3 regions of the Photobacterium sp. MCCC 1A19761 genome follow, and region 2 is predicted to be linked to each of the others. Evidence: predicted binding sites of a transcription regulator. Region 2 holds the regulator's gene; each other region holds the start of a gene.
The links. The regulator PurR, encoded in region 2, represses purine synthesis genes. The targets are predictions, from matches to a motif close to TNANGNAAACGTTTNCNTNA.
Positions count from the first base shown of each region.

Region 1: VV869_RS10950 (uracil-xanthine permease family protein) is a predicted target of PurR. The motif match lies at 4,335-4,354, and genes of this name have one in related genera.
Region 3: VV869_RS02650 (uracil-xanthine permease family protein) is a predicted target of PurR. The motif match lies at 6,296-6,315, and genes of this name have one in related genera.

Region 1 covers NZ_JAZGTF010000009.1:119,959-129,932, forward strand. The annotation lists gene VV869_RS10935 (SGNH/GDSL hydrolase family protein) at 1-211, opposite strand, end outside; gene ompR (osmolarity response regulator transcription factor OmpR) at 629-1,348, shown strand; gene envZ (two-component system sensor histidine kinase EnvZ) at 1,363-2,700, shown strand; gene VV869_RS10950 (uracil-xanthine permease family protein) at 2,802-4,169, opposite strand; gene recG (ATP-dependent DNA helicase RecG) at 4,486-6,567, opposite strand; gene trmH (tRNA (guanosine(18)-2'-O)-methyltransferase TrmH) at 6,583-7,299, opposite strand; gene spoT (bifunctional GTP diphosphokinase/guanosine-3',5'-bis pyrophosphate 3'-pyrophosphohydrolase) at 7,389-9,491, opposite strand; gene rpoZ (DNA-directed RNA polymerase subunit omega) at 9,510-9,785, opposite strand; gene gmk (guanylate kinase) at 9,840-9,974, opposite strand, start outside.
Region 2 covers NZ_JAZGTF010000004.1:93,200-103,173, reverse strand. The annotation lists gene VV869_RS07080 (FAD-dependent oxidoreductase) at 1-182, opposite strand, end outside; gene VV869_RS07075 (carboxymuconolactone decarboxylase family protein) at 195-785, opposite strand; gene VV869_RS07070 (hypothetical protein) at 935-1,327, opposite strand; gene VV869_RS07065 (TfoX/Sxy family DNA transformation protein) at 1,648-2,241, opposite strand; cyclic di-GMP riboswitch class I at 2,369-2,474, opposite strand; gene purR (HTH-type transcriptional repressor PurR) at 2,751-3,758, opposite strand; gene VV869_RS07055 (heme ABC transporter ATP-binding protein) at 4,229-5,044, opposite strand; gene VV869_RS07050 (FecCD family ABC transporter permease) at 5,041-6,078, opposite strand; gene VV869_RS07045 (heme/hemin ABC transporter substrate-binding protein) at 6,099-6,935, opposite strand; gene VV869_RS07040 (ExbD/TolR family protein) at 6,932-7,354, opposite strand; gene VV869_RS07035 (MotA/TolQ/ExbB proton channel family protein) at 7,351-8,043, opposite strand; gene VV869_RS07030 (energy transducer TonB) at 8,047-8,859, opposite strand; gene hutX (heme utilization cystosolic carrier protein HutX) at 9,392-9,868, shown strand; gene hutZ (heme utilization protein HutZ) at 9,874-9,974, shown strand, end outside.
Region 3 covers NZ_JAZGTF010000001.1:572,526-582,499, reverse strand. The annotation lists gene dauA (C4-dicarboxylic acid transporter DauA) at 1-605, shown strand, start outside; gene lpcA (D-sedoheptulose 7-phosphate isomerase) at 683-1,264, shown strand; gene VV869_RS02670 (class II glutamine amidotransferase) at 1,309-2,097, shown strand; gene purN (phosphoribosylglycinamide formyltransferase) at 2,203-2,850, opposite strand; gene purM (phosphoribosylformylglycinamidine cyclo-ligase) at 2,853-3,893, opposite strand; gene upp (uracil phosphoribosyltransferase) at 4,090-4,716, shown strand; gene VV869_RS02650 (uracil-xanthine permease family protein) at 5,000-6,250, opposite strand; gene VV869_RS02645 (DUF2066 domain-containing protein) at 6,567-7,748, shown strand; gene VV869_RS02640 (DUF2069 domain-containing protein) at 7,850-8,281, opposite strand; gene wrbA (NAD(P)H:quinone oxidoreductase) at 8,294-8,881, opposite strand; gene arsC (arsenate reductase (glutaredoxin)) at 8,881-9,231, opposite strand; gene VV869_RS02625 (M48 family metallopeptidase) at 9,346-9,974, opposite strand, start outside.

The sequences.
Region 1 (9,974 bases), on a different contig from region 2:
CCGGACCATTGCTGAAGCGGCCGTTGACGTTGGGTGCCTGGGCGCGAATACCGATATTGCCGGCGGTCGCCTGATTCATGTCCACGGTGATCAGGTGTTTGTTGCCCATATCGGACAGGCTGTCCCCGAAGTTGGTGATGGTCTTAAAATCTGCGGCGTGAAGGCTCAGCGGAAACAGTGCAAGCAGTGCAGGTAATGTTAATTTGTTCATACGGTACTTATCTGTGTGACGGAGTGGCGGAAGCGTTGTTGTTGTGTCGGGCTGGTGTGATTTCACCTGAGCACATCAAAACAGTTGTTGTGCGCGATAGATATATTCAAGCGCACTCAGTGCAAGTGATTTATTTTGCTGAATTATATAGAAAGGTTTCCTATTATCAAATTCATCAGTCTGGAAAGATGAACCTTTCGGCGGGTGAGTCCGCCTTGAACCATTGGGGGGGCGGACGCAGCCAGTGGCGGCGGAATTTCGCGGGAATGCGCTTCTTCTCGTCGGGAAGGTAAACACACGACATACTCTGTAACAATTTGGCGTATGATTTAGCAGCACGGTTGCGTGTCTGGGTACTGTTGTCGAGTAAGATATGAATAAATTTCGATACGATTGTCGATGCAGGTGAGATGAGATATGCAGGAAAATTTCAAGATTCTGGTTGTTGATGATGACATGCGCCTGCGGGCGTTGCTGGAGCGTTACCTGTCGGAGCAGGGGTTCCAGGTGCGTAGTGTTGCCAATGGCGAGCAAATGGACCGTTTGTTGTCCCGGGAGAATTTTCACCTGATGGTGTTGGACCTGATGCTGCCGGGCGAAGACGGTTTGTCGATTTGCCGCCGGCTGCGCAATGCCAACAACATGCTGCCGATCCTGATGCTGACCGCCAAGGGCGATGAGGTCGATCGGATTGTCGGTCTGGAAGTCGGTGCCGACGACTACCTGCCGAAGCCGTTTAACCCGCGTGAGCTGCTGGCCCGGATCCGGGCGGTGCTGCGTCGTCAGACCATTGAAGCACCGGGCGCCCCGAGCGTCGACAGCAAGATCATCGAGTTTGGCGAGTTCCGCCTTAACCTCGGCACCCGCGAGATGTTCCGCGGCGAGGAAGCCATGCCGCTGACCTCAGGCGAGTTTGCGGTGCTCAAGGCCCTGGTGACCAATGCCCGCGAGCCGATGTCCCGCGATAAGCTGATGAATATGGCCCGTGGCCGTGAGTATTCGGCCATGGAGCGCTCAATTGACGTGCAGATCTCGCGCTTGCGCCGGATGATTGAAGAAGACCCGAGCCGTCCGCGCTACATCCAGACCGTCTGGGGCCTGGGCTATGTGTTTGTGCCGGACGGGATTGAGGCGTAAAGAAGGACGCAACCATGCGGATGTCCCCGCGCAGTACATTTGCCCGCACCCTGATCCTGCTGGCTGGCCTGTTGATTGCCAGCCAGATTTTTTCGTACCTGGCAGTGCTCAATTATGCCCTGCTGCCCAGCCTGAAGCAGTTTAACCGGATCTTGGCTTATGAGGTCCGGCTGATGCTCAAGGAAGATGTGGAGCTGGCCGATGGCCATACGTTCCACCTCGACACGCCGTTACGGCGCCAGTTGCTGGAACAACTGGGCGTGACGCTGCATAGCGAGGACAGCGAGTCGCTGGCGGAGTTCCGCGAGGCGACCCGGATTGATTATCTCAGTGAGGAGATGAGCCGGGAGCTGGACGCGCCGACCGAGGTCCGCCTGGTGCTGGGGGCCGACAGCTATGTGCTGTGGATGAAGTGTGATGCGATGCCGGGTTATCTGATGCGGATCCCGCTGTCGGAATTGCAGGAAGAGGATTTTTCGCCGCTGTTCCACTACAGCCTGATCATCGCGCTGATGGTGATTGCCGGGGGCTGGCTGTTTATCAAGATCCAGAACCGGCCGCTGGTGGCGCTGGAGAAGGCGGCGTTGCAGGTGGCTCAGGGCGACACCCCACCGCATTTGCCGGAGCGGGGCGCGTCAGAGATCCGGGCGGTGACCCGGGCCTTCAACAAGATGGCGGAAGGGATCCAGCAACTGGAAGATGACCGGGCTTTGCTGTTGGCCGGGGTCAGCCACGATTTGCGCACTCCGCTGACCCGGATCCGGCTGGCGACCGAGATGATGTCGCCGGAAGACAGTTATCTGGCGGAGAGCATGATTAAGGACACCGAGGAGTGTAACGAGATCATCAGCCAGTTCATGGAATACCTCAAATCGACCAAGCAACAGGCGCTGGAACCGCTGGATCTGAATGGTTTGCTGCAGGAAGTGGCAGAAGCCGAAGGCGGTTATGAGCAGGAAATTGTGTTGGCGCTGAGCCCGATCCCCGGGGTGGTGCAAGGCAATCCGGTGGCGATCAAGCGCTCGGTGGCCAACCTGGTGGTCAACGCGCTGCGCTACGGTCATGGCTGGGTCAAGGTATCCAGCGGGGTGACGGCCGATCGCCAGATCGCCTGGTTCTGTGTCGAAGATGACGGGCCGGGGATTGCGCCGGATCAGGTGGCGAAGATGTTCCAGCCGCTGACCCGGGGCGACAGTGCCCGCGGCAGTGATGCGGAAGGGACCGGTTTGGGGCTGGCTATTGTGAAGCGGATCATCGATCAGCATGGCGGCAGTATTCTGGTAACCAACCGCAGCGGCGGCGGGTTGAAAGTGCAGATCGGCTTGCCGATGCAGAACGGTAAAAAACATTAAGGTTCGGGCGCGTCGCGCGCCGGGTCAAAATAAATCGGATCAAAACTAAAAAGCGCCGGCAGTGATGCCGGCGCTTTTTTTTTATCGGGCCGCGAGGCGAATTACTTCTCTTCCGGCAGCACCAGGTTCAGCACAATTGCGGTGATCCCCCCGGCAGCCATGCCGGAAGACAGGATGCTCTGGATCCACTCCGGCATGAACTGGAGGATTTCCGGTTTCTGGGCAATGCCCAGACCCATGGAAAACGACAGCGCCATGATCAGGATGGCCCGGCGGTCGAGGTTGCAGCGCGAGATAATCCGGACCCCGGAAGCCGCAATCGTCCCGAACATCACAATGGTTGCGCCGCCCAGCACCGGCTCGGGGATCAACTGGACTAAATTGGCCACGCTTGGCAGCAGGCCAAGCAGCACCAGCATCCCGGCCACAAAATAGCCGATGTAACGGCTGGCAACTCCGGTCAGCTGGATAATGCCGTTGTTCTGGCTGAAGGTGGAGTTCGGGAAGCTGTTCAGCACGGCGGCCAGCGCTGAGTTGACGCCGTCGGCCAGTACGCCGCCCTTGATCCGCTTCATATACACCGGACCGGCAACCGGCTGCTCGGAGGTTTCGGACGTCGCGGTAATGTCCCCGATGGCTTCCAGCGAGGTGATGGCAAAGACAATCACCAGCGGGATCAGCAGCGACCAGTCAAAGCCGAGGCCGTACTGCATCGGTAGCGGCACGGCGATCAGGTCGGTGTCGGCGACGCGGGCGGTATCGAGCATCCCGGTACCCCACGCCAGCAGAGTGCCGGCGGCCATGGCAATCACAATCGAAGAGACGCGCAAGTACGGGTTCTTCACCCGGTTCAGCAGAACAATCAGGCCTAGCACAGTCCCGGCCAGCATCAGGTTATCCAGGCTGCCGAAGCTGCCGTTTTCAATTGCCGCGTAGCCGCCGCCCATGGAGGTGAGGCCGATTTGGATCAGGGTCAGGCCGATCAGGGTGACGACGATACCCGAGATCAGCGGGGTGATCACGCGCTGGGCATGTTGCAGCACCCGGGAGATCAACACTTCGGTCAGCGAGGCGGCCAGGATGGTGCCGAAAATGGCCGCCATCATGGTCGGAATATCTGCGCCGCCGGCTTTCATCGCCAGCCCGGCACCGATGATCGGACCGAGGAAGTTGAAACTGGTGCCCTGGATCGACAGCAATCCGGAGCCGACCGGCCCGATGGTGCGGATCTGAATGAACGAGGCAATGCCCGAGGCGAACAGCGACATGCTGACAATGGTGTTGGTGTCACTGGCCGGCAGGCCAAGGGCTTGGCAGATGATCAGCGACGGGGTGATCACCGCGACAAACATCGCCAGGAGGTGCTGGGTGGCGGCAAACAGGGTTTGCGGCAGTGGCGGCCGGTCTTCGAGGCGATAGATCAGATCAGATTTCTGCGGTGTTACGATGTCGTCGTGTTGGCGTGTCATAGCCATGGTTTCCTTGATGGACTTCTAAATCCCCGGCGCTGCGCTGGATGGGCAAAGCCTGTAAAGGGCGAATAATTCTGTGATTGCTGTTAGTCAGATCCGCCGGTTCACGGGAGAAGTGCGTGTGGGTGAAATTTTGTGCGCTATTGTAGTGATCTGACAGAAAATAGCAAACGTTTGCGCCGGGTTGGGCAGACTTTTTTATCGTCCATCCAGGGCGGTTCGGGAGTGGCTGTGGTGGCGGTGCTGGGGCCGGAAAGTGCACTTTCCGGCCGCATATGTGGGCTTTGGGGACAGCGCTGGTGCTGGGAACGGCTCAGGCGTTGGAGTAGTTCTCGCGACGGCCGAGCCAGCGGGTAATGATGGCTTTGGCATTGTCCGGGTAGCGGTCGTGAATATAGCGGGCCAGCTTCTGCACCTGTGGGATCAGATGCTGGTCGCGAACCAGATCGGCCACTTTGAAGTCGGCGAGGCCGGTCTGCTTGGTGCCCAGCAATTCACCGGGACCGCGGATTTCCAGATCGCGCTGGGCAATCACAAACCCGTCGCTGCTCTCGCGCAGCACGCCCAGGCGTTTCTGAGCGGTTTTGGACAGCGGGGCATGGTAGAGCAGCACACAATGGCTGGCGACGCTGCCCCGGCCGACCCGGCCGCGCAGCTGGTGGAGCTGGGCCAGACCGAGCCGCTCGGGGTTCTCGATGATCATCAGGCTGGCGTTGGGGACATCGACCCCGACCTCAATCACGGTGGTGGCGACCAGCAGGTGCAGCTCGCCGTCCTTGAAGCGTTTCATCACCGCCTGTTTGTCGGCGGCTTTCATCCGGCCGTGGACCAGGCCGATGTTGAGCTCCGGCAACTGGGCGGTCAGCTCGTCGGCGGTATCTGAGGCCGCCTGGGCTTCCAGCACTTCGGATTCATCAATCAGGGTACAGACCCAATATGCCTGACGGCCTTCATTGAGGCAGGCGGCGCGGATCCGCTCGACGATATCCGCCCGGCGGCTGTCGGGCACCGCCACGGTCTGGATGGGCGTGCGACCCGGCGGCAGCTCGTCGATCACCGAGGTTTCGAGATCGGCATAGGCGGTCATTGCCAGGGTGCGCGGGATCGGGGTGGCGGTCATGATCAGCTGGTGCGGATAGTGGCCGTTGTGGGCGCCTTTCTCGCGCAGCTCCAGCCGCTGATGGACGCCGAAGCGGTGCTGCTCATCGATGATCACCAGCGCCAGGTTCTGAAACACCACCTGCTCCTGGAACAGGGCATGGGTGCCGACCACCATTTTGGCTTCGCCGCTTTCAATCCGGGCCAGTTCGGTTTCGCGGGCCTTGCCCTTGAGCTTGCCCGCCAGCCAGCCGACCTCGATGCCGAGTGGGTTAAGCCAGTTGGCAAAGTTCAGCGCATGCTGCTCGGCCAGCAGTTCGGTCGGGGCCATCAGCGCAACCTGGTAGCCGTGTTCAATGGCGCGAATGGCAGCCAGGGCTGCGACCAGGGTTTTCCCCGAGCCGACGTCCCCCTGTACCAGACGCATCATCGGATGGGGCCGGGCGAGGTCGGTTTCGATATCGGCAACGACCCGCTGCTGGGCGCCGGTCGGGCTGAACGGCAGGCTGTCGAGCAGCTGCTGTTTCAGGCGAGGGCTGGGCGGCAGCGCCCGAGCCAGATGTTGCTGGCCCTTGCTGCGCACTGCCAGCATTGACAGGTTCTGCGCCAGCAGCTCTTCTAAGATCAGCCGTTGCTGGGCCGGGTGTTTGCCTTCTTCGAGTTGATCGAGGGAGACATCCGGGGTGGGTCGGTGCATCAGGTGCAGCGCTTCGGCCAGGGTCATCTGACGATCGTAGAGACCTTCGGGCAGCAGTTCGCTGACCGCGGCCTTGTCGAGCAGCGCCAGCGCCTGATCGGTCAGGTTGCGCAGGGTGAGCTGGCGCAGGCCGTCGGTGGTCGGGTAGACCGGGGTCAAGGTTTCCTCGACGCTGAGTTCGGTCGGCTCGGAAAACACTTTGTAGTCGGGGTGGATGATCTCCAGCCCGTGCTGGCCGCGCTTGATCTCGCCATAGGCTTTGACCTGCTTGCCTTCGCCCAGGCTGTTTTTCATCGCCGCGTTGAAGTTGAAAAAACGCAGGGTGGCGCTGCCGGTCTGATCGCTGATTTTGACCGTCAGCATCCGGCGTTTGCCGAAGCTGATGTTGTTGCTGATCACCTCGCCCTGGATGGTGAGGTGCTGGCCGGGCAGGGCCCCGGCAATGGGCCAGATCCGGGTGCGGTCTTCATAGCGGAGCGGCAGGTGAAACAGCAGGTCCTGCACGGTGTGCAGGCCGATTTTTTCCAGTTTTTCGGCCATCTTGGCCCCGACGCCGGAGAGTTCGGTCAGGGCGACGCTGTCAAGGAGTTGTCCGCTCATCGCTTTTTCCGCTGATTAGTTGCGCTTTGGTTTACGTTTCTTGGGCTCAATGGCCTGCATAGTCTGCCACCACTGCTCGTCTGCGACGATCTGGCCATGCTCGTCCAGTGGCGGATACGGCAGCCCCTTGCGCTGGGCTACTTTGGCCAGCACCGGATGGCCGCGTTCAAATAGGATCCGGTGGACCACATCGTCCGGTAACGGCGTGGTAGTGCGATCGTACATCCCGGCGGCCTGACGCTGGCGCTGGGCTTCATAGAGGATCAGGGCGCTGGCCACCGAGACATTGAGAGACTGTACCATACCGACCATCGGAATGATGATATCCTGATCGGCCAGTGACAGCGCTTCAGCGGTGATCCCGTTTTTCTCGCCGCCGAGGATAATCGCGGTCGGTTGGGTGTAATCCACCTCACGAAAATCAATCGCGCGATCTGACAGGTTGGTGGCGACCACCTGCATGCCCTGGGCTTTGAGGACGGCGACGGCGTCGACCATGGAATCATGGGTGTCCAGCTCGACCCAGTTGCGGGCACCGGCAGAGGTATGGCTCAGCACGCGCATGTCTGCTTTCGGCCACACCGCATGAACTTTGTGGACGCCGACCGCATCGGCAGTACGGATGATCGCGGACACGTTATTGGGTTTGTGCACTTCTTCCATGCAGACGGTCAAATCTGGCTGGCGGGTGGCCAGCACCGACTGGATCCGTTGAAAACGTTCGGGTGACATACTGTTCTATCGTCTTTTTTGAATAAAGAAAACGCCCGATAACGGGCGTTCGTCTACAGGCAGATCAGAGCGCACTCGTGCGGTCAGCCTTAGTTTTTCTGGCGTGAAACCCGAACGACGTTCGGCATCACCCGGATCCGGCGCATGATATTGGCCAGGTGGATCCGTCCCTTGGTCGTCAGGCGCACCGTGATGGTGTACAGGCGACCATCTTTCTCTTCCGTCGACAGGCCCTGGATGTTGGAGCCGGTCGCGGCAATGGTGTTGGTCAGATCGGCCAGCGCGCCCTGGTGGTTTTGCATGTCCACCTTGAGGTTGGTGACAAACTCCTGCTCGAAGTCTTCGCTCCACTCGACCGGCATGTATTTGTCCGGCTCTTTCTGGTAACCGCGGATGTTGGCACACTCTTCCCGGTGGATCACCAGACCTTTGCCCGGGCTGACATGGGCCATGATCGGGTCACCGTGGATCGGGTGACAGCAGTTGGCAAAGGTCAGCAGGATGCCGTCAGCACCTCGGATCGGCATGCTGTGCGTGGTTTCCTTGGCGTGGCCTTCCTCGCTGTTGCCGAGCAGGCGACGGGCGATGACCACACTCATCCGTTCACCGAGACCGATTGCGGCCAGCAGGTCGTCAATGGACTTCAGGCGCAGATCGCTCAGGGTTTGTGCCAGAAGGTCCGGGTTGATCTGATCGATGCTCAGCTCGCCCAGCGCGTGGTTGAGCAGGCGGCGACCCAGGGTGATCGACTCGGCCCGGCGCATGGTCTTCAGCACCTGACGGATCTTGGTCCGGGCGCGGGAGGTGACCACATAGTTGAGCCAGGCGGCGTTCGGGCGGGCACCCGGCGCACAGATAATATCGACAGTCTGGCCGTTTTTCAGCGGCTTGCTCAGCGGATAAGGCTGACGCTCGACCCGGGCACCGACACAGGCGTTGCCGACATCGGTATGCACCGCGTAGGCAAAGTCGACGGCGGTCGCACCCACCGGCAGTTCAACAATCCGGCCTTTCGGGGTGAAGACGTAAATTTCATCCGGGAACAGGTCAGATTTGACGTTCTCGATAAATTCAAACGAGCTACCGGCGCTCTGTTGCAGTTCCAGCAGGCTCTGCATCCAGCGCTGGGCCTTGACCTGGGCGGTGGTGCCGGAGCTTTCGCCGTCCTTGTAAGTCCAGTGCGCAGCGACCCCTTTGTCCGCCATTTGGTCCATATCTTCAGTCCGGATCTGCACTTCTACCGGCACCCCGTGCGGGCCGACCAGCGAGGTGTGCAGCGACTGATAGCCGTTGGCTTTCGGGATCGCAATGTAGTCTTTCATCCGGCTCGGGCGCGGCTTGTACAGGTTGTGAACCTGACCCAGCACTCGGTAGCTGGTATCGAGATCTTTGACCAGTACCCGGAAGGCGTAGATATCCATAATGGAATGAAAACGCTGCTCCTTGCTCTTCATCTTGTTATAGATGGAGTACAGGTTCTTCTCGCGTCCCAGCACCTTGGCATCGATCCCCGCGTCTTTGAGGCGGCCCTCAATTTCGGCGTGGATCTTGTTAATCATTTCTTTGCGGTTGCCGCGCGCAGAGGCGACGACTTCTTTCAGCACCCGGTAGCGGTTGGGGTAAAGGGCTTCGAAACCCAGCTCTTCGAGCTCGGTCTTGATATTGTGGATCCCCAGACGGTGGGCCAGCGGTGCAAAGATTTCGAGGGTTTCGCGGGCAATCCGGCGGCGTTTGTCCGGACGCAGGGCACCCAGGGTGCGCATATTGTGCGTACGGTCGGCCAGCTTGATCAGGATCACGCGGATATCATGGGCCATGGCCATGATCATCTTGCGGAAGTTTTCCGCCTGCGCTTCTTTGCGGTCGCGGAATTTAAGTTTGTCCAGCTTGGAGACGCCATCGACCAGATCTGCGACGGTTGAGCCGAAGCGGCTGTCGAGATCGTCTTTGGTGACTTCGGTGTCTTCGATCACGTCATGCAGCAGCGCAGACATCAGTGTTTCGTAATCCAGGCGCATTTCCGCCAGGATCCGGGCTACGGCAATCGGATGGATGATGTAAGGTTCACCGCTGGAGCGGGTTTGCCCTTCGTGGGCGTCGCGCGCAACGAGGTACGCCTGCCTGAGCGCTTCAATCTGTGGCTCAGGCAGGTACTCGATGACGACTTCTTTCAGGCTATCAAAGAGATACAATTCGCCCGGTTCCCTGAATTAACGGTGGTCGCCTGCAATTGCGCTCACAGCTGCTAGCTCTGCCGCTTCTTGCTCTTGAAGTTCCTGACGCTCGCGGGCATCCAGGATGTCTTTGGTGATCAGACCTTCTTCGATCTCGCGCAGGGCGATCACGGTGTACTTGTCGTTTTCTTCCGGAACCAGTGGATCCTTACCGCCAGTTTGCATCTGACGAGCGCGGCGTGAAGCAATTTGGATCAGATCGAAACGATTGCCAATTTTATCAACAGCGTCTTGAACGGTTACGCGTGCCATGGAGGACTCCAGTGGTTATCTACAAATAAAAGATGGAAAATTGTACAAAAATAGTTACTGCTGCGCCAGTAGGGCAGTGATCATGCTGTTATATTTAGCAGCTTGTTTGTCCTGCTTCAATCGCTCAGCACGGATAATGGCCTTGAAGTCCATCAGCGCGACATCGAAATCATCGTTGACGATCACATA
Region 2 (9,974 bases):
CCAATATAAACCATAAAGTAAATCAGGCTGGCAACGAGCGGCTGACTGGCAATCGCATCCTGCAGGGCAAGTTGCTGCGTTTTGGCTTGCTCCAGGGTGAAGTACTGGCCGAGATCGAGCGCAAACCACAGCCCAATCAGGGTGGCAACAATGCCGAAAACGAGTATCTTTTTCTTGTTCATAGTGGTGATGACCTACTTGGGGCTGTTCGTTTGCCGTGTTGGCTGTTGATCCGTCTGCTCCGGCTGGATAGGCAGGGAGCAGAATCCCTGCGCAGGGACGTCCAGAGCGGTGTTAAATTTGGCCGAGAGATTTTGAAATGCGATCAAGGCCGTCAATTCGACCAGCGCATCCTCGTCGTACCATTGTGTGAGTGCCGACAGCATGGCATCGGTGACCTGTTGTCCGGTGATGGTGATGGCTTCGGCATAGCCCAGCACTGCTTGTTCCTCGGCGCTGAATAAATCACTTTGCTGCCAGTGTGACAGTGCTTTGATTTTTTCGATGGAGTCGCAGCGTTCGGCCAGCTTCATGCCGTTGGCATCGACACAAAACGCGCAGTGGTTGAGTTGCGACACCCGGACGCAGATCAGTGAGCGAATCACCGGGGTTAATGGCGATGATTTGCGGTCCAGATAGCCAAAGAATCCGGCAACCAGCCAAAACAGGGTGGGGCGTCGTCCCCATAACAAGGCCGGATTCAGAGGGTGGCCGTAATGGCGCTTCTGAAGCCAGAGGAGCGGCTTGATCAAAAATGAGTAATGTTGCTTGGCTGAAATACGCACGTGTGCCTCTTAGGTTGCCTGCGGGCCACATATGCAACAAAGATAGCACGAATCGTTGCGCAGGATGCAGCTCTACCGAATGGTATGAGACAAGACCGAACAACGGTTGGAAAACTTTCAGTTTTGAGAGAAAAAATCTTTAAATTCGTTTAGTTGAGCGAAATATAGACGGATTTGACCTCTTGTTGCTTTGCCATATCCGGAATGACAGGCTGGGATACAAACAGATAACCGGAGGCCAGTACCGGCAGTAAGGCGAGGGCCATGGTTTTGCCGATATGATAGTTGCGGTACCAGTATTTCTTGGCGCGGATTTTGAGCAAAATGCCCCATAAAAGCAGCAGGCCGTTGAACCCAGCAGTCAATGCCAGCACTTCATCGAGCATTGAAAACGGGGCCAGTTGCTGATGAACAACAAAGATAATAACAGTGGTTGGCAGAAGGTTCAGCAGGACCAACAGGCGCATCAGTTTTGGCCATTTGCAAAACTTGTCTTTGAACATCTGATTGGATTGTCCTGGAAAAGGCTGCGAGCTGTACATGATACCTTCCTTCCGGCTGCGTTGACGCCCCAATTCTACTGAGGTCGCATGGGATGAAAACCCTGTTGATGAATTTGTGAACAGCTTTGGGAGTGGTGTCAATCTTTGTCATTTTTTAACAGAAAAATGTCTTTCTGATGGTACAAATTTGACATGATACGGAGCAGCAAGAAAAGCCGTTCTGACCCGCATTGAGCGGCGCTCTGTGGTGCCTTCAACGCGCGCGTTCTGGGCGGGGAGGGATTGGCTGAGGGATGGGGAAGCCAAGCATAAAAAAAGAGACGGAAGCCGCCTCTTTTTCAGAATGAATCGGGAAGGATTCAGCTGTTGAGTTTTGACAACAGCTCGGAACGACGCTGCGGCGGAATGACGGACCAGTGACGTCCGCTTACTGCACCTTCCAACGCCCAGAGCAAGTCGAGACTGACCGTTTCCTGATGCGTTTCCTGCAGGGCTTTAAAAGCGTTCAATGCCCCGGCTTCGTAGAGTTCGTCGACGCTACAAATCCCTGCTTTTTTCAGCATTCGTTCGTTGGCTAAGCGCAGGTTAGGTAAGTCTTTAATCCGACTCGGGCCGGTCTGACTTTTCTTTTCCTTGTCCTGTTTAGCGGCTTCAAAAGACTGCTGTGCGTGTTCGATAATTTTTTCCGGCGCATCCCACCACTCCTCAGGAATTGCGAAGTGTTTGGTGACGACCGGAAAGCCACGCTTTTTGTAAACGTATGGGCTGAGGCCTGCTTGTTTAAATTGTTCTTCGTTTTCGGCATTGGCACGCAGGTGAAGTTTGTCGTTAACAACTAACGCAAACATGGTTTCGCCTGAGAAAATCCCAAAGCCACCAAACATTGAACGTGATTTTACATTTTCAAAACATTGAAACAGTCGAAGAGAATCTTTAAGTACTGGTTTGTCCATGCTTCTTTCTCGGTGAAAAATTTCTCGAGTCACCTAACAACAGAGCGAGGATTCAGATTAGCAAAATACGAAGAAAAGCAATGTCAGGGATTTGTCAGGATTCTGAACATGACTTCTTGCTACATCCATCGGCAACCCCGCTACCATAAGTCCACTTAGTTATTGATAATTAAGCTACTCTTAGGCCGGAGGCTTTGCGTCCCATCCTTTCGAATGGTTTGCCTTGTTCGTGACATTAATAAGCATATCTCAGAAGATATTTTTGAACTTGGTCCCATTTTTAAAAGTGTGATACCGCTCCCATAAATAGATTCTAAAGCCTGCTAGAGAAAATTTAAAACTTATTAAATTTTGAACAGGTTGATTGGGATTGGGCCACATTTAACACGTTATACGCTTTGAGAAATTGAGAATGTAAAGCTTCTGTCAGGGGAAGGTCAAAATTGCAACAAAAAACCGATAGCAAGCTATCGGTTTTTTTGAATGGAAAAATTGAAGTGGTTATGAAATCAGGTGTTTAGGTTCTTAACTGATTTTCGAACCACCAACTCAGGTGCCATTTCAAAGATCCGGCGCTCATGTTGTTTGTCTTTCACCCGCGCCATCAGGATTTCAATGGCTTTCTTACCCAGCCGTTGTTTCGGCTGGTGGATGGTGGTGAGCGGTGGTGAGAAGTACGGCGCCAGGTCGATATTGTCATAACCGATAATGGAGACATCATCCGGTACGCGCAGACCCGCTTGCTCAAACGTACTGATCAGCGCCATCGCCATGATATCGTTAAAGCAAAAAATCGCGGTCGGGCGCTCTTCCATGGCAATGAATTGCTTGGCAGCCGCCACGGCAGACTCACACTCGAAGTCACCTTCAATCAACCAGTCCGGATTGACGCTCAGATTGGCTTCAGCCATGGCTTTATGGAAGCCTTTGAGGCGTTCGCGGCAGGTGAGTTTTTCACTGTGACCGGTCAGGCAGCCAATTTTCTGGTGGCCGTGTTCAATAAAGTACTTGGTCGCGACATAGCCACCCAATTCCGCATTGTCCTGGATCTTGTCGGTGTGCGGGCTCTCCGGACCCCAGTCCATGACCACCATCGGCAGATCTTTCTGGCGCTCGAGCAGGGCCAGCAGTTTATCGTCCAGATCGGAACACATCACCAGTAATCCGTCGACCCGCTTTTCAGCCAGCATGCGCAGATAGTCACGTTGCTTTTCCAGGTTCCCTTCGGTGTTACACAGGATCAGCGTGTAGCCTTCGCCATAGCAATATTCTTCAACCCCATGTACAACTTCGGCAAAGAACGGGTTGGTTGATTTGGTCACCAACATGCCGATGGTTCGGGTGGTGTTACATTTCAGGCTACGCGCCACGGCACTTGGGGCATAGTTGAGCTCGTCTACGGCAGCCAGAACTTTCTTCTGGGTTGCTTCTGCAACAAACCGGGTTTTATTGATCACGTGAGACACTGTTGTGGTTGAAACACCTGCCAAACGTGCAACATCTTTAATCGTTGCCATACTTATTCTTCTAATAATTCAAAGCGGGCCTGGGCCCATTTCTCTTCATTGATCTGAACAGCATTCAACAGCCGCGCACCAAACTGAATAAGTATCTGGTTTGCTTCTTGGAGTCAGGCCAGATACTTGTTCAGTTTGGCATGATGATCTGCGTTCACAGAGATCATCATGCTGTTTCATACTGCGTATAAAACGTCAAAAAGCCGCTTCTCTTCCGAGCGGCTTTCTTGTTCTTCTCGCCTTTCAGGCGTTGCATTGTGTAATCGCTTGCGATCACATTCTACTGAGTGTAGCGCACAGTGCAACGTTTCTGTATCGCAAGGTAGTAATTCTTGATAGATATCAACAAACTCACTGCAAATTTTCTCAAATTGGATGCATATCTGGTGGTGTTTTTCATCTCGGCCATCGCTTCTCCCGGGGAAACCGGGAGAAGCGTGCCGGTGTTTATGCCGGTTGGACAGGCTTGCTTATCCTGCGGGTATCACGACCGGAAAATCTTGGGTCGGATGTTTGCTGACGTGGACCGGCCAGCCATAGACCCGCTGGATGATTTCGGGCGTTAAAGCCTGCCATGGCGTGCCATCAGCCTGTACTTTGCCTTGATTGATGATCACTAACCGATCGGCATATTGGGCGGCCAGATTGAGATCATGGATCACCACAATGACAGCAGCACCGGACCGGGCCAGCTCCCGGGCCACTTGCAAGGTCCGGTGCTGATGCGCGAGATCCAGGGCGGATGTCGGTTCATCCAGCATCAGGATACATTGCTCGCCCGCATGGCTGAGCTGGGTCAGCACCCGGGCCAGGTGAACCCGCTGTTTTTCACCGCCGGACAGGGTGGGGTACAGTCGGTCCTGAAGTGACAGGACATCGACCCGGCTCATGGTTTCAGTCGCCAGCGCTTGGGTGTCTTTTTTCGTCAGTTGCAGTGGGAGGCTGCCCAGCTCAACCACTTCCCGCGCTGTAAACGCAAAAGTCAGGTTGCTGTGTTGCGGCAGGACCCCAAGGTGTCTGGCGAGCATCGCCGGGGCATAGGTTTCCCGATCCTGACCGAAAAAATGTATCGTGCCGCCGCCGTCGGCTTCGCCACTCAGCACCTTGAGCAGACTGCTTTTCCCGGCCCCATTCGGACCAAGCAAAGCGGTCAGTTCGCCGCTGGCAAGACTCAGGCTGAAGTCATCAAGCAGTGTTTTGCCGCCCAGGGTCAGGTTGAGCGAGCGGGCTTCAATCGCTGGTGCCGTTTGCGTTGTTGCAGAGACAGGGTTCATGGCGATATTCATGACATTCTGCCTCGTTGTTTGACCAGCATGATGATAAAGAACGGCGCGCCGAGAATAGCGGTAATGATTCCGACCGGCAGTTCCGTCGGGGCCGCCACGACGCGGGCCAGCATATCGGCCACCAGCAACACCAGTGCGCCCAGCAGGGCTGAGAGCGGGAGCAGGATTTTATGGTTCGGGCCGCACAGCATCCGGCCCAGATGTGGGATGATGAGCCCAAGGAAACCGATCACCCCGCTCAATGAAACGCAAATGCCAACACCCGCGGCACAGAGCAGGATCAGGCGACGCTTGAGCCGCTGGACGTTGACGCCCATATGCCGCGCTTCCGCCTCCCCCAGCAAAAATGCATTGAGACCATTGGCGTCCTGATCAAACATCAGCACCAGCACACCAAGTGTGACAAATGCCAGGATGATCCCCGGCCAAGTTGCCCCGGCCAGCGAGCCCATGCTCCACAAAGACAGATCCCGCAGCGCTTGATCATCGGCCAGATAGTTCATCAGCCCCATCGCAGCACCGGAAAGCGCCGCAATGGCTACCCCGGCCAGTAGCATCACGGTGACAGAGGTGCCGTTTTTATCGGTCCCGAGACGGTAAACCAGATAGGTGCTGACCGCACCGCCGATAAATGCAAACACGGGCACGGTTCCGAGGGTTAGCAGCAAGGGATAACTCGCAGCCAACGGCGCAAACACGACAATCGCCAGCGCAGCCCCCAGGCTCGCCCCGCCGGAGACGCCGATGATGCCGGGATCTGCCAGCGGGTTCCTGAACAGGCCTTGCATGACCGCACCGCACAGAGCCAGGATGGCACCCACGGCAATACACAGCAGCGTACGCGGCAGGCGGATTTGGTGGATCACAATCTGAATATGTGCCGGAAGCTCGGCCTGCCAGGGCAGTAATGCCTTTAGGCTGTCGCTAAAACTAATCCCCATCGGGCCGACAACCACCGAGCTGGTGATCGCCACGGCCAGACTCAGCAGGCCCAGCGGGAAAATAATGGCGGCAGGAATGCGTTGAAACTGCATAGTGGTGAATTTCGGCTCTGTTAGTGTGGGTAGAACACAGTGTTTAAACGTTCGGCTTCGCTCAGGCTTTTCAAGCCCAGCCCGCCAATCAGCGCGGTACCATCGATGGTGGCGATGGCTTTGTTCTGTCCGGCCGGGGTGGCGATCAGCAGCGGCATTTGTTGTAACAAATCATCCGCGCTGCTAAGGTTGGCCATGGTTCGGGAACTCAGCAGAATGATATCGGGTTGCATCTCGACCATGGCTTCCACGGAAATAGGCTTGTAGGACTCGACGGCTTCGGCAGCCGGATTCACCCCACCGGCTAAAGCGATCACGGTATCGGCGGTGGTGTTGCGGCCGGCCACACTGGCCGGACGGCCTTCGCGGATCAACAAAAACAGGACTTTCTTCGGCGTTTGAGTTTGTGCCAGGTTCGCTTTGATAGCCGCCAGTTTCACCTGGACGTCTTCACGCAGTGCTGCCGCTTGAGTTTGCTTGCCGGTGAGCTCGCCGACCTGGTCTATTCGGATCAGCAAATCGTCCACGGTTTCCCCGGAGTTGAGGATATTCACGGTGATCCCGGCCTGGCGGAGCAGGTCCAGGGTCGATTTCGGCCCCATCTCGTTCGAACCCAGCAAACGGGTCGGATTTAATGCAATCAGGCTTTCAGCAGAAAGCTGACGGTGGTAGCCCAGCGTCGGCACTGAAGGTTCGACTAACGGCTTGCTGGTAATATCTACCGCTGCGATTTGCGACTGGGCACCGAGTGCATACATGAGTTCGGTAACGGCGGCCCCCGCACTGATGATCCGTTCATTGGCCCAGGCCGAGCTTGCCGTGAGCAGGAGTGCGGTTGCCAGAGCAATACGCTTCATGATTTATCCTCTTCCATTAAAAGTTGTGTGGCTTTGATATCCTGCTGCTGCAGGAACGCGAGCAGTTTGAGCATGTGTTCGACCGAACCGGATTTGTCTGCTCCGATCACCACGGGTTTGTCCGGATGTGTCTTGACCTCATTTAACAGGGCTTGGCTGAAAGCATCCCAAGTCTCGAATGGTTTGCCTTGCAAGGCCCAATACGGTGCATGTGCCATGAGGTTGATCGTGACCGGATCGGCCTCGGTAGTTTGCAGTGCCCGGGTGTCGGTTTGCGGCAGCTCGACTTCCAGCGACTGCAACTTCACGCTGGCCGTGAGCAGCAGGAACACCATCACGATGAAAATAATGTCGATCAGCGGGGTCAGATCCGGTGTCAGCTGGTCCTCATCCCGGGAGTTACTGGCGACCCGGATCATGGTTGTGTCTCGCCGGTTTGGGCCGTCGCTGAAGCTGTCACCTGGTTCGGGTTGGCCGGGTTCAGGCTCAATCCTTCAAGCCACAGGTTGCAATAGTTCAGGGTGTGTTCCATTTTGGCTGTGATCTGATCGGCCCACAGGCCCAGCAACTGGGCACCGGTAATGGCGGGCAGCGCGATAATCAGACCGGCGGCTGTGGTGCGCATCGCCAAGCCCAGGCCGTCGGCCAGATCGCCCGGAGTGACTGAGCCTGTGGTGGCCGCAATCCCTTTGAACATTTCAATCAGGCCCAGCACGGTGCCGAGCAGTCCGATCAGCGGACTGATCACGCCAATCAAAGTCAGCAATCGTAGCCCGGAGCGTAAATTGGCCCGCTTCTGCTGGAGCCAGATCCCGGCAGCATCTTCACGTAGCGGTTTGTCAAAGTGGCGGTAGGACAGCAGCATCGCAATGCCCTGATAGAGCAGGGGGCGCTTGCCGTGCAGGGACTCGGCCAGTTGAGTCAGGCCTGCTTCATTCTGGCGATCTTGCTCTGCCAGCAGGGCATTAATCTTACGACGGCCAACGCCGGTGCACAGCATGACCTGCAGACTGCGCTCCAGCAGGATCATCAGGGTCAAGGCTGAGCAGAGCAGCAGCGGCCAGGTCATCAGGCCAAATTGGGTTTGAAGTTGCGCGATGGTGTTCATGTGTTAGTCCAGTTGAAAGCGAACAGGGATTTGCACACGATGCGCAATCGCTTGTCCGTCGACGATATGGGAGGAAAAGTGCCAGCGCTTGATTGCTTCCAGCGCGGCCTGATCCAAAATTTCTGCCCCGGAGGATTTCACCAGAAGGTGTCTGATCTGCTTGCCGTTTGGATCAATCCAAACTTCAACCTTGACCACCCCCTCAATGCCACGACGTTTGGCCAGCGATGGATAGGTTAGTGGGCTGGGACGGGTGGCGAAGCTTGGTTTCGAAACCATTTTGGGAACGCTGTTGACCCCGGCTGTCGCCTGTGCAGCTTGCGGTGGTTGCTGGGAATCCGGCCTGGACTGAGTCTCGGCATTTGTTGTCTCCGGCTTGTCTTTTGGCGTTTCGATCGGCGTTTTCACGACTTCCTGAACAGGCTGCTGAACCGGTTCTGGCTGCTTGACTACAGGCTGCGGTTGTTTGGCTTGAGCCATGGGTGTGCGTTCGATATGCATGTCGGCAACCGGCTCGGCTTTTTTCACCAGCTTTTTGACCCGGCTTGTTTCCGGTTGCGGCTTCGTTTTGACCGGAACTGGTGGCGCTTGGGTTTGAACCGGCGTGGTTACCGGCTTCGATTCCGGTTGCTGAACCGGCGGTTTAACCTGCGCCGGTTGCGCCGGAGGTGGGGGGGCGACCAGATTGACAGACACCTGGGTGGCATGGGTGCCCGTCGGCATCGCCATCGCCACACGATTGGGTACGGCAGAGAGCAGCACACCGTGAACCAGTATGGAGACAGCGCCAGCGATGACATAACGTGTCGAGTTCATTTGGGTGGACCTACCTTACGCTTGCTTTTGAAACCGGATGTTGTAGAACTATGTCTTTGAATTAGAGCTATGTTGTTGAATAAGAGCAATGTTGTTGAACTGTGTCTTCGCCCAAGCTCGATATAGTGAAAAACAGGAATTAACCATTTGTTATCTATCGATATTTTATATAGATAGACTTATCAACATGGCTTTCCGGGACGAAGGTTTTCACATTATCCACGAAACGCGAATAATATCAATTATCATTTGCAATGTTGTTTTCGGGTGATTATGATGCGTGCAAATACGATCCGCTATTCTGTAGAGGCATGCGGCGGTGCTTTGTTGATTGGAATCGATGCGTGAGTCGGCTGTCCCGAAAGCAAACAACGACCATGGTCAATTCGCCGATTTGTGCCTTGAAGCGTGACATCGTCAGTCGAACCATCATGCACTGTCAGCAATCCCTTCTGGCTGCGACAGTGTGATTCGGAGAGAAACAGTGTTTGAAAAAATATCTTTAGAGGCCTTGAAGATCCAAGTTGCAGAGATGCTGGCAGCTAATCCGGGACTGCATGCGGTGCTGATTGCCCAGGAGCTGGCGATCACCGAAGGGGAGGTGATTATGGCTTTCCCGCCAGAATGGGTCGAAACCCTACCGGGCGAGCATGCCCAGGCAGTGCTGGAAGCCTTGCCGTCCTGGGGACCGATGACCACCATTGTTCATTCCATGGGTTCGATTTTCGAGATTAAAGCGCCTTTCCCGAAAGGGAAGGAAGCACGTGGATTTTATAACCTGATGGGGAAAGAAGGTGAGCTCCATGGTCACCTTCGTCTGGAAAACGTCAGCAACGTGGTTTTGGTCAGCAAACCGGCGAACGGCAACGCCAATTATTTTATCGGATTCCTGGCGGAGAATGGCGAATGTATCTTTAAGGTGTATTTGGGGCGTGATAAACAACGCCAGCTGTTCCCGGAGCAAATTGAAAAATTCAAACAACTCAAACAACAAATTCTTGGAGAGTAACGATCATGAGTGATGTGAAACAAGAGCGCCTGCAAAACCGCCTGGGTCCGGAAATCAAAGAATTTCGTGAAGCCTGCCAGACGCTGCAACTGGCGACGGTGGATGC
Region 3 (9,974 bases), on a different contig from region 2:
TGGTGGCCTGGAATATGTCGGAGGCCCCGCATTTTGTCCACACCATGAAGGTCGCCCCGAGACGGGATGTGGCGGTTCTGCTGGTTTGTTTCAGCCTCACCGTGGTCTTTGACATGGTGATTGCGGTCGCGGTCGGGCTGCTGTTGTCCGGAATTTTGTTTATTCAGCGCATGGCTTCGCTGACGTCTGTCACTGTGGTGGCACAGACGCACCCGCATCTGGATTTTGGCGAGGATGTGGTGGTGTATGATATTAACGGCCCGCTGTTCTTTGCTGCCAGCGAGAAAGCGCTGAGCGTAATTGGCCGCTTGCCGCAGCCGCCCCGCGCGCTGGTGCTGGATTTTACCGATGTGACAACCATGGATATCACGGCGATTCGGGCACTGGATATGGCCCTGGCCAGAGCCGGGGATTATCCGGTGTATCTGCTGGGGGTCGCGGCGCACGTTGAGCGGAAGCTGGCGGCCGCCGGGGTCCTTGCCGCCGCGCAAGTTCAACTTTACTCATCTTCGCAGTCATTACGTGAGCATTTGAGCACAAAGCATCACAATGTGGCGCCTCAGGAGTCGACACCTTCTGTGGTTTCTATGTACACTGCGGGCTAGGGCAGAGAAGCCTCTGCCGGGCGGGATAGCTGCCTGGCCGGGGCTGAGAACCGTAAATCAATAATAGAGATGAGCCTATGTACCAAGACCTGATCCGTGCAGAGCTGACAGAAGCTGCTGACGTACTGAACCGCTTTCTGAGCGATGAGAAGAACCTTGCTGATATTGAAGCGGCGGCGAAGCTGCTGGCAGCATCGTTTAAGCAGGGTGGTAAGGTATTGTCCTGCGGAAACGGCGGGTCCCACTGTGATGCGATGCATTTTGCCGAAGAGCTGACGGGTCGTTACCGTGAAAACCGTCCGGGGTATCCGGGTATCGCCATTTCTGATCCAAGCCACCTGTCTTGCGTCAGTAATGACTTTGGCTACGAGTACGTCTTTTCGCGTTACCTGGAAGCGGTCGGTGCGGAGGGTGATGTGCTGTTCGGTCTGTCCACTTCTGGAAACTCAGGCAATATCCTGAAAGCGATTGAAGCGGCAAAGGCCAAAGGCATGAAAACCATTGCCCTGACCGGCAAAGATGGCGGCCAGATGGCTGGTTTGGCCGATGTGGAAATCCGGGTCCCTCACTTCGGATTTGCCGATCGCATCCAGGAAGTTCATATTAAAATTATCCATATTTTAATTATGCTGGTTGAAAAAGAGATGGCGGCGGCGTAAGTCCGACCATCGAAACAACCGGGTCAATGAGAGTATAAAGGACTATGTGTGAGCTACTTGGCATGAGTGCCAATGTGCCGACGGATATTTGTTTCAGCTTTACCGGGCTGATGCAGCGGGGCGGTAAAACCGGCCCGCACCGGGACGGGTGGGGGATCACGTTCTACGAAGGGCGGGGTTTCCGCACGTTTAAAGATCCCAATCCCAGCTGCCACTCGCGAATCGCTGAACTGGTTCAGGAATACCCGATCAAAAGCTGCGCCGTGATCAGCCATATTCGTCAGGCCAACCGTGGCGGCGTCAGCCTGGAGAATACCCATCCCTTTACCCGGGAATTGTGGGGCCAGTATTGGACGTTTGCCCATAATGGTCAGCTGACCGGCTATGACGCGCTTGATACCGGGCGTTTCAAAGCAGTGGGCGATACCGACAGTGAAATTGCATTCTGTTGGTTGCTGAATCAACTGGAAGCCCGTTTTCCGGAGCAGCCTGAGCAGATGGAGCCGTTCTACGCATTCGTGGCGACGTGCTGTGATCAGCTACGCCAGCTTGGGGTGTACAATATGTTGCTCAGTAATGGTGAGTATGTCTTTACCTATTGCACCAACAATCTGCACTGGATCACCCGCCGGGCGCCGTTTGGCCGGGCATCGCTGATTGATGAAGATGTGACGATCGATTTTCAGCAGGAAACCACGCCAAATGATGTGGTGACGGTGGTTGCAACCCAGCCGCTGACCAATGATGAACGCTGGCATAAGATGCAGCCCGGCGAGCTCAGTGTGTTTTACCTGGGTGAGCAGATCTTTAACCGGGTGGTGACGCCGACCTAGTGGGTCGCCGGAACCTTGCGGTAATGGCTGAAGCACAGCAATAAAAAACGCGACCTCCGGGTCGCGTTTTTTATGTTCTATTTTCTAAGCGGTCAGGCCAGCCGTTTAGGGCTCGTCCGTAGCATAGCCGGTCGGCGGCAGGATTTGACCGTCAAGCACCGCGTGCTCATCAGCCATGCTCAGTCGTCCTTCGGTAAACCAACGGGTGACGAGCGGGTAGATACGGTGCTCCTGCTCCTGAACCCGGGCCATGACTTCTTCGGCGGTATCCCCGGCGAAAATCGGCACCTTGGCCTGGAGGATCACCGGTCCGCCGTCGAGCTCCTCGGTCACAAAGTGAACGCTGGTGCCATGCTCCGAGTCACCGGCATCAATGGCGCGCTGATGGGTATGAAGCCCGGTATATTTCGGCAGCAGGGACGGGTGAATATTCAGCATCCGGCCCCGGTAGTGACGGACGAATTCATCACTGAGAATCCGCATGAAACCCGCCAGGATCACCAGATCCGGGGCAAAGGCATCCATCTGCTCGGCCATCGCGCGGTCGTAACTGTCACGATCGCCGAATGCCGCTGCCGAGAGGTGCACGGTTTCAATTCCGGCTTGGCGCGCACGCTCCAGACCGTAGGCATCTGCCTTGTTGGAAAGCACCGCCGCGATCCTGGCATTGGGAAGACGACCTTCCGCGCAGGCATCGATCAGGGCTTGAAGGTTGGAGCCGCTACCGGAGATCAGGACAACGATGTTTTTCATCGTTACTTGATCTCCACTTGCGCTTCACCTGCGTCAGCGGCCGCGATTTCACCCAGCAGCCAGGCGTTTTCGCCTTCCGCGTTCAGTATCTCAATCGCTTGCTGCGCTTGGGCTTGCGGCAGAGCAATCACCAGGCCGACACCACAGTTGAAGGTGCGGTACATCTCGTAAGTGTCGACGTTACCGGCTTGTTGAAGCCAGTTGAATACCGCCGGCCATTGCCAGCTGTTGCCGTCAACCACTGCCTTGGTGCCTTGTGGCAGAACGCGTGGGATGTTTTCCCAGAAACCGCCGCCGGTGATATGAGAGATCGCATGCACTTCGCAGCTTTCCATCATTTTCAGGGTCGATTTCACATAAATTTTGGTCGGCTCCAGCAGGTGCTCTGCCAGAGGCTTACCGTTCAGATCCTGGTTTAGGTCGGCTTGTGAGACTTCAAGAATTTTACGGATCAGCGAGAAACCGTTCGAATGCGGACCGCTTGAAGCCACGGCAATCAGGGCATCACCCGCCTGGACTTTGCTACCGTCAATGATCTCGGATTTCTCAACCACACCGACACAAAATCCGGCGACATCATAGTCTTCGCCGTGGTACATGCCCGGCATTTCTGCAGTTTCCCCGCCAATCAGGGCACAGCCCGATTGCACGCAGCCTTCACCAATCCCGGCGACCACGTTGGCCGCGGTGTCGACGTCCAGTTTGCCGGTGGCGTAATAGTCCAGGAAGAACAACGGCTCGGCACCCTGAACAATCAGGTCATTGACACACATGGCCACCAAATCGATACCAATCGTGTCATGTTTGTTCAAATCCATCGCCAGGCGAAGCTTGGTCCCAACCCCGTCGGTACCGGAAACCAGAACTGGCTCTTTGTACTTGGTCGGCAGTGAGCAAAGCGCTCCGAATCCCCCGATGCCGCCCATGACTTCCGGACGGTGGGTACGTTTGACAACCCCTTTAATACGATCAACTAAGGCATTGCCCGCATCAATATCCACACCAGCATCTTTGTAACTAAGAGAAGAGTTGTTGCCGCTCACAAGAGATCCCTCATCGCATTAAAGTAAAAAAGCGGGGCTATGATAACAGCAGTCAAACCAGAAAGGAAAACGTTTGCGTCAATAAATTTGCCTGGGTAAAACCTGAGCAAACGCAATGCATACCCCTACACGGCAAGATGTAGTCTAGTGTATAATAGTGCGATTTTTTGAAAATTTGCTTGCTTAGGAGCCAGACATGAAAGTCGTTGAGGTAAAACACCCACTGGTAAAACATAAGATTGGTCTTATGCGCGAAGGTGACATCAGCACGAAACGTTTCCGTGAATTGGCGACGGAAGTTGGTAGCTTGCTGACTTATGAAGCGACTTCAGACTTCGAGACGGAAAAGGTTACTATCGAAGGCTGGAACGGTCAAGTTGAGATCGACCAGATCAAAGGTAAGAAAGTAACGGTTGTTCCGATCCTGCGTGCAGGTCTGGGGATGATGGACGGCGTGCTGGAGCACATGCCAAGTGCCCGTATCTCGACGGTGGGGATCTACCGTGACGAGGAAACGCTGGAGCCGGTTCCGTATTTCCACAAGCTGGCTTCTAACATTGATGAGCGTATGGCGCTGGTGGTTGACCCAATGCTGGCAACCGGCGGCTCGATGATCGCCACGATTGACCTGCTCAAAGAGCATGGCTGTAAATCCATTAAAGTGCTGGTTCTGGTTGCAGCTCCTGAAGGGGTTGAGGCACTGGAAAAAGCACACCCGGATGTTGAGCTGTACACTGCAGCAATCGATCAGAAGCTGAATGACAAAGGGTACATCGTCCCGGGTCTGGGCGATGCCGGCGATAAGATCTTCGGTACCAAGTAAGCACCAACATCAGTGAAACAAGAACCGGGCTCTGCCCGGTTTTTTTATGTCGGTGATCTGCCGAACCCGTATCCGTTGCGGGACATTTCTTTGGCTTCAACCTCTGAATTTCCGCCGTGCGCCCGGCTATTTTTGAACCAATCAGGTAAATCAGGTAGTCACTGGCTTGATTGGCACGGGCTATTTCAACCGAACTGGGCTTGATGGGCTGACCAGAAAAAAACGCAGAAGCGGGGCTTCTGCGTTTCGGTTATTTTGCGTGTTTTGGGGTTCGGGCTGGGACCTAGCGCGCGGATTCTTCCATTTGCGCGTTGTCGACCACGTGGTTCTCCCCCAAATTGTCCGGCAGGACCAGGTTCAGCACAATGGCGACAATGCCGCACAGGCTGACGCCTTGCAGGCTGAATTCACCGATGCCGAATGCCATGCCGCCGATGCCGAAGACCAGAGTTACGGCGACAATCACCAGATTGCGTGCTTTGTGCAGATCCACTTGGTTCTTGATCAGGGTGTTGAGGCCAACCGTCGCAATCGAGCCGAACAGCAAAATCATGATCCCGCCCATGACCGGCACCGGGATGGTTTGCAGCGAAGCGCCCAGCTTGCCGACAAAGGCCAGCACCAGCGCGGTAACGGCAGCCCAGGTCATAATCACCGGGTTGAAAGCTTTGGTCAGCATCACCGCACCGGTGACTTCTGAATAGGTGGTGTTTGGCGGTGCGCCGAATAAAGAAGCAGCCATGGTTGCGACCCCGTCACCAGCCATGGTCCGGTGCAGGCCCGGCTTTTTCAGGTAGTCTTTCCCGGTGACGTTGGAGATGGCCAGCATATCGCCGACGTGCTCTACCGCCGGCGCAATGGCGACCGGGATCATAAACAGGATGGCGTTGATGTTAAATTCCGGGAACGTGAAGTTCGGTAAAGACAGCCAACTGGCCTGGGCCACTGGCGTGAAGTCGACCACGCCGAAGAACAGGCTGGTGGTGAAACCGGCAACAATCCCGCCCACAATCGGGACCAGCTTCAGGAAGCCTTTGGCGAAGACGCTCAGCACAATGGTGACCAGCAGAGAGATGGTCGAAATCCACAGCGCAGCATCACTATCGATCAGCTGCACGGCACCGTCTCCGGTTTTCCCCAGTGCCATGTTAACCGCAACCGGTGCCAGACCCAGACCAATCACCATGATCACCGGGCCAACCACCACCGGCGGCAGCAGTTTATGAATAATGGCGACACCGCGCACTTTGATCACGGCACTCATTAGCACGTAAACAACCCCGGCAGCCATCAGACCACTCATGGTCCCGGCAACGCCCCAGGTTTGGACGCCATACATAATCGGAGCAATAAACGCAAAAGAGGAAGCTAGAAAGATGGGAACGGAGCGTTTTGTGATGAATTGAAAAAGAAGGGTACCAATACCTGCGCCAAACAGCGCCACACTCGGATCCAGCCCGGTTAATAGCGGTACCAGAACCAATGCACCAAATGCGACAAACAGCATTTGAGCGCCCTGTACAACCTGCATCATTATTGTTTCCACCCTGTCTGAAATAAAATCGCGGAATGCTATCACGGATGTAATCGTTTGCCCATTTGCCGGACAGGATAAAACCACTTGTTCATCAGGGATGCTGAAAAATGTAACTATTATCACCTTTTTGATGTAACGATTACATTTCGTTGCATGCTTCGGTGTGGTTATTCCGGCCGTCTGAGGAGGCTTTGGTTGCGGGAGTTGGAAGAAAGCGCACGCATGACGGGGATTTTCTCACGCTAGCAGTTGCCGATACTGGCTGGTTCATTCTATGATCGGGCATTAAGTCAATGATGATATGAGTCTTCTAATGTTGCGTATTGCTCTACTCCTGTGCGCTTTCCTGGCCTGGCCGCTGAAAGCAGCAACGGTGATCAATCTGTATCAGGCGGAAGTGGTATTGCCGGATACCGATCGGGCGTCTGAAACGAAAGCGCGGGAAGCGGCGCTGGCACAGGTTTTGGTTAAAGTGTCGGGTCAAAGTACCATTACCGAGAATGAAGTGATCCAAAAAGCGATGGCCAACAGCCGCGCGTATGTCAGCCAGTTTGGTTATGGCAGTCAGGATGGTCAGCAAACCCTGGCGCTGGCGTTTGACCGGGGGCAAGTTCGAAATTTGCTGACCCAGGCGAATGCAACCCTGTGGCGGGAAGAGCGGCCGAGCGTGCTGGTGTGGCTGGTGAAAGATGCCAACCGCAACCGGGACATTGTCTGGGATCAGTCTGGCAGTGCGCTGACCGCCCAACTGAAGCGGGCTGCCGATCAGCGCGGGGTGCCGGTGATGGTGCCGATTGGCGACTTTGAAGATGTCACCGCGATTAATATTCCGGATCTGTGGGGCGGTTTTGTGCAGCCGATTGCCGGTGCCAGTGCCCGCTATCAGCCGGACGCCATTCTGGTGATTCGTATGCGCCAGTCTGCGGCTGACAATGTCGATCTCGGCTGGCAGCTGTTTGCCGATACCCCGGAGCAGTTGGCGAATTCGCAAACCATGCCGGCAGAAGGTCGCGCGGCGGGCAGTACGGCAGATGCTCTGAAACAGATGATGGATCAGGTCGCCGACACGCTGGCGGCTAAGTATGCCGTGCCGCTGGGCGGCGCAGCCAGTGATGCCTTCGCCATTGAGGTGGCTAATATCCGCAGCACGGAAGATTTCTTTGCCCTGGAGCGGTTGCTGACCAACCTCACATCGGTCGCTTCGGTCAATGCCAGCCGCTTGCAAGGAAATAGCGTGATCTTTGCCGTGAACCTGTTGAGTACAGAAAACGCGTTTTATCAGGAGCTGGGCCGGGATACCCGCCTGAGCCGGGCATCGGTGGCATTGCCGGGCTCTGAGTCGGGGTCTTCGGAAGTGATGACTCCGGAAGAGAAGCTGCAGGTGTTGTACGCCGGTGTTGAATCGGATACGGCGGCCGATTCGGATGCAGTGGATGTGTCAGCGACCCTGGCTCAGCCTCGGATCGAGCGGAACCAGTTCTACTGGCGCCCTTAGTCCGCTCCCACGTAGCGGTACTGTGAATGATAAAAAACCGGCCCTCTCTGAGAGGGCCGGTTTTTTTATTGTTGCCAGGTTGGTTCCGAGTTGAGGTCGGGTTACTTTTCTTTTTTCTCGTGGGCTTCCCGTTCTTCTTTTTCGACCTGAGACAGTCTTTTCAGCTTAATGCCCAACTCCCGGCCACGCTGACGAGCAAACAGGATGTTGGCGATAAATGCGCTGGTGGTAATGCCCAACTCAATAAAGGCCAGCAGACGCTCTCCATCGTCAATCCACAAAATCGTCAGGGCGTGGAGGAAGTAAAACATCAGAATGAAGTTGGCCCAGGCGTGGGTGTAGGGCTTTCCTTCCAGGATCCCCTTGAGCGGCAACAGCATCGGCAAGACCCACATCCCGGCCACGACCAGATTGTTAAGGTGCGGGTGCGGGGAGATCACACTCTGCCACAGGCCAACCCAAAGGATCAGCGACAGATTGGCGGTCAGCGCGAAGTAACGCAGGTTTTGCGTTGAAGGGCTCATCGGTGTCATGCATTGATCCTTTTATGCCTGATGCAGCTTTTTGGCCGTGTCAGCCAGGCGCTTGCCCAGCGCCTGTGCCAGGGCCGTTTCATCTTGATCCAGTCCGAGGTTCGGGCTGTGGTTGAGGTGCGACGCGCCGTAGGGGGTGCCTCCGGAGCGGGTGGTATGCAGCAGGGGCTCCGAGTAGGGCAGGCCGACAATCAGCATCCCGTGGTGCAGCAAAGGCAGCATCATCGACTGCAGGGTGGTCTCCTGTCCGCCGTGCATGGAAGAAGAAGCCGTAAAAACGCAGGCGGGCTTGCCGATTAAGGTGCCTGAGAGCCAGTGCGCACTGGTACTGTCGATAAAATGCTTGAGCGGCGCGGCCATGTTGCCAAAGCGGACCGGGCTCCCCATCGCCAGACCGGCGCAGGTTTTCAGATCGTCCAGGGTGACACAGGGATCGCCGTCGGTGGGCGATCCTGTGGTCTGGCCCTGGCTGTCGATGTCCGCCACCGTGCGCAGGACGGCTTCGCAGCCGGCTACTTGCTCAATGCCGCGGGCAATGTGCCGGGCCAGCTGGCGGGTGCTGCCGTGGCGGCTGTAGTAAAGCACCAGGAGTTTCAACATTACAGAATATCCAGCACTTGCTCCGGTGGGCGGCCCATCGCGGCTTTGTCGCCGTTGACCACGATCGGGCGCTCAATCAGTTTCGGGTGAGCGGCCATGGCTTCGAACAGTTGCGCTTCGGTGATCCCGGCGTCGCCCAGTCCCAACTCCTTATACAGTTCTTCTTTGGTCCGCATCATGTCACGGGCAGAAGCGTAGCCCAGCTGGCTGAGCAGGGTTTGCAGTTGCGCGACACTCGGGGTTTGCTCCAGGTATTTGACAATCTCCGGGGCGATCCCTTTCTCTTCCAGTAGGGCCAGGGTCTGGCGGCTCTTTGAACAGCGCGGGTTATGGTAAATAGTTACGGCCATGAGATCTCCAATCGATATGGTGCATCCTGCTGTCCCGGTGGGTTAGCGGGATGGAAAATAAATGTTGCAGCCCTATTGTAGTGGAACTGCAACCCGGAATAAAAGTGAAGTGGCTCAGAGATCTGCGACTCTGGCGCGGGCGAGGCGCAGCTGATCGATGCGGGCATCATAGCGGGCCTGATCCAGAGAATTGATTTCCACCAGTTGGCTGGCTTCGATGTAATACTTGATGGCTTTATCCCACTGACCACGCAGGGCCATTAGCTCGGCCCGGGCCGCCAGCTCGGCATCGCGGCGTCCGCTGTGGGCATAAGCCTGGGCCAACAGGTACCAGCCGTTGGTATCGTCGGGATGATCGTGGCTGTAGCGGTTCAGGATCGGGATGCTCTCGCCCGGGCGTCCGGCTTCTTGCAGGGCGTTGGCCAGGTTCAGGCGCAGTACCTGATGTTCCGGATTAGCCTTGAGGGCTTTCTCCAGCCGCGAAATCGCACGGTCGAACTGTTTCTCGTACAGATCAAGATCGGTGGCGGCATCAATATAAAAGCGGTTGTTCGGATCGCCGGCCAGCAGGGGATCCAGCAGCGCATGGGCTTGCTGAAATTGGCGGGCATCAATGTAAACCAGTGCTTTGCCGTAGTTCAGCGCGTCTTTACGGGCGCCGCGGGCTTTTTTCAGCTGGCGATCAAACCAGTCCTGGGCGGCATCGCTGTCGATCCCGGCGTAGCGGGCGACGATTCGGGCCC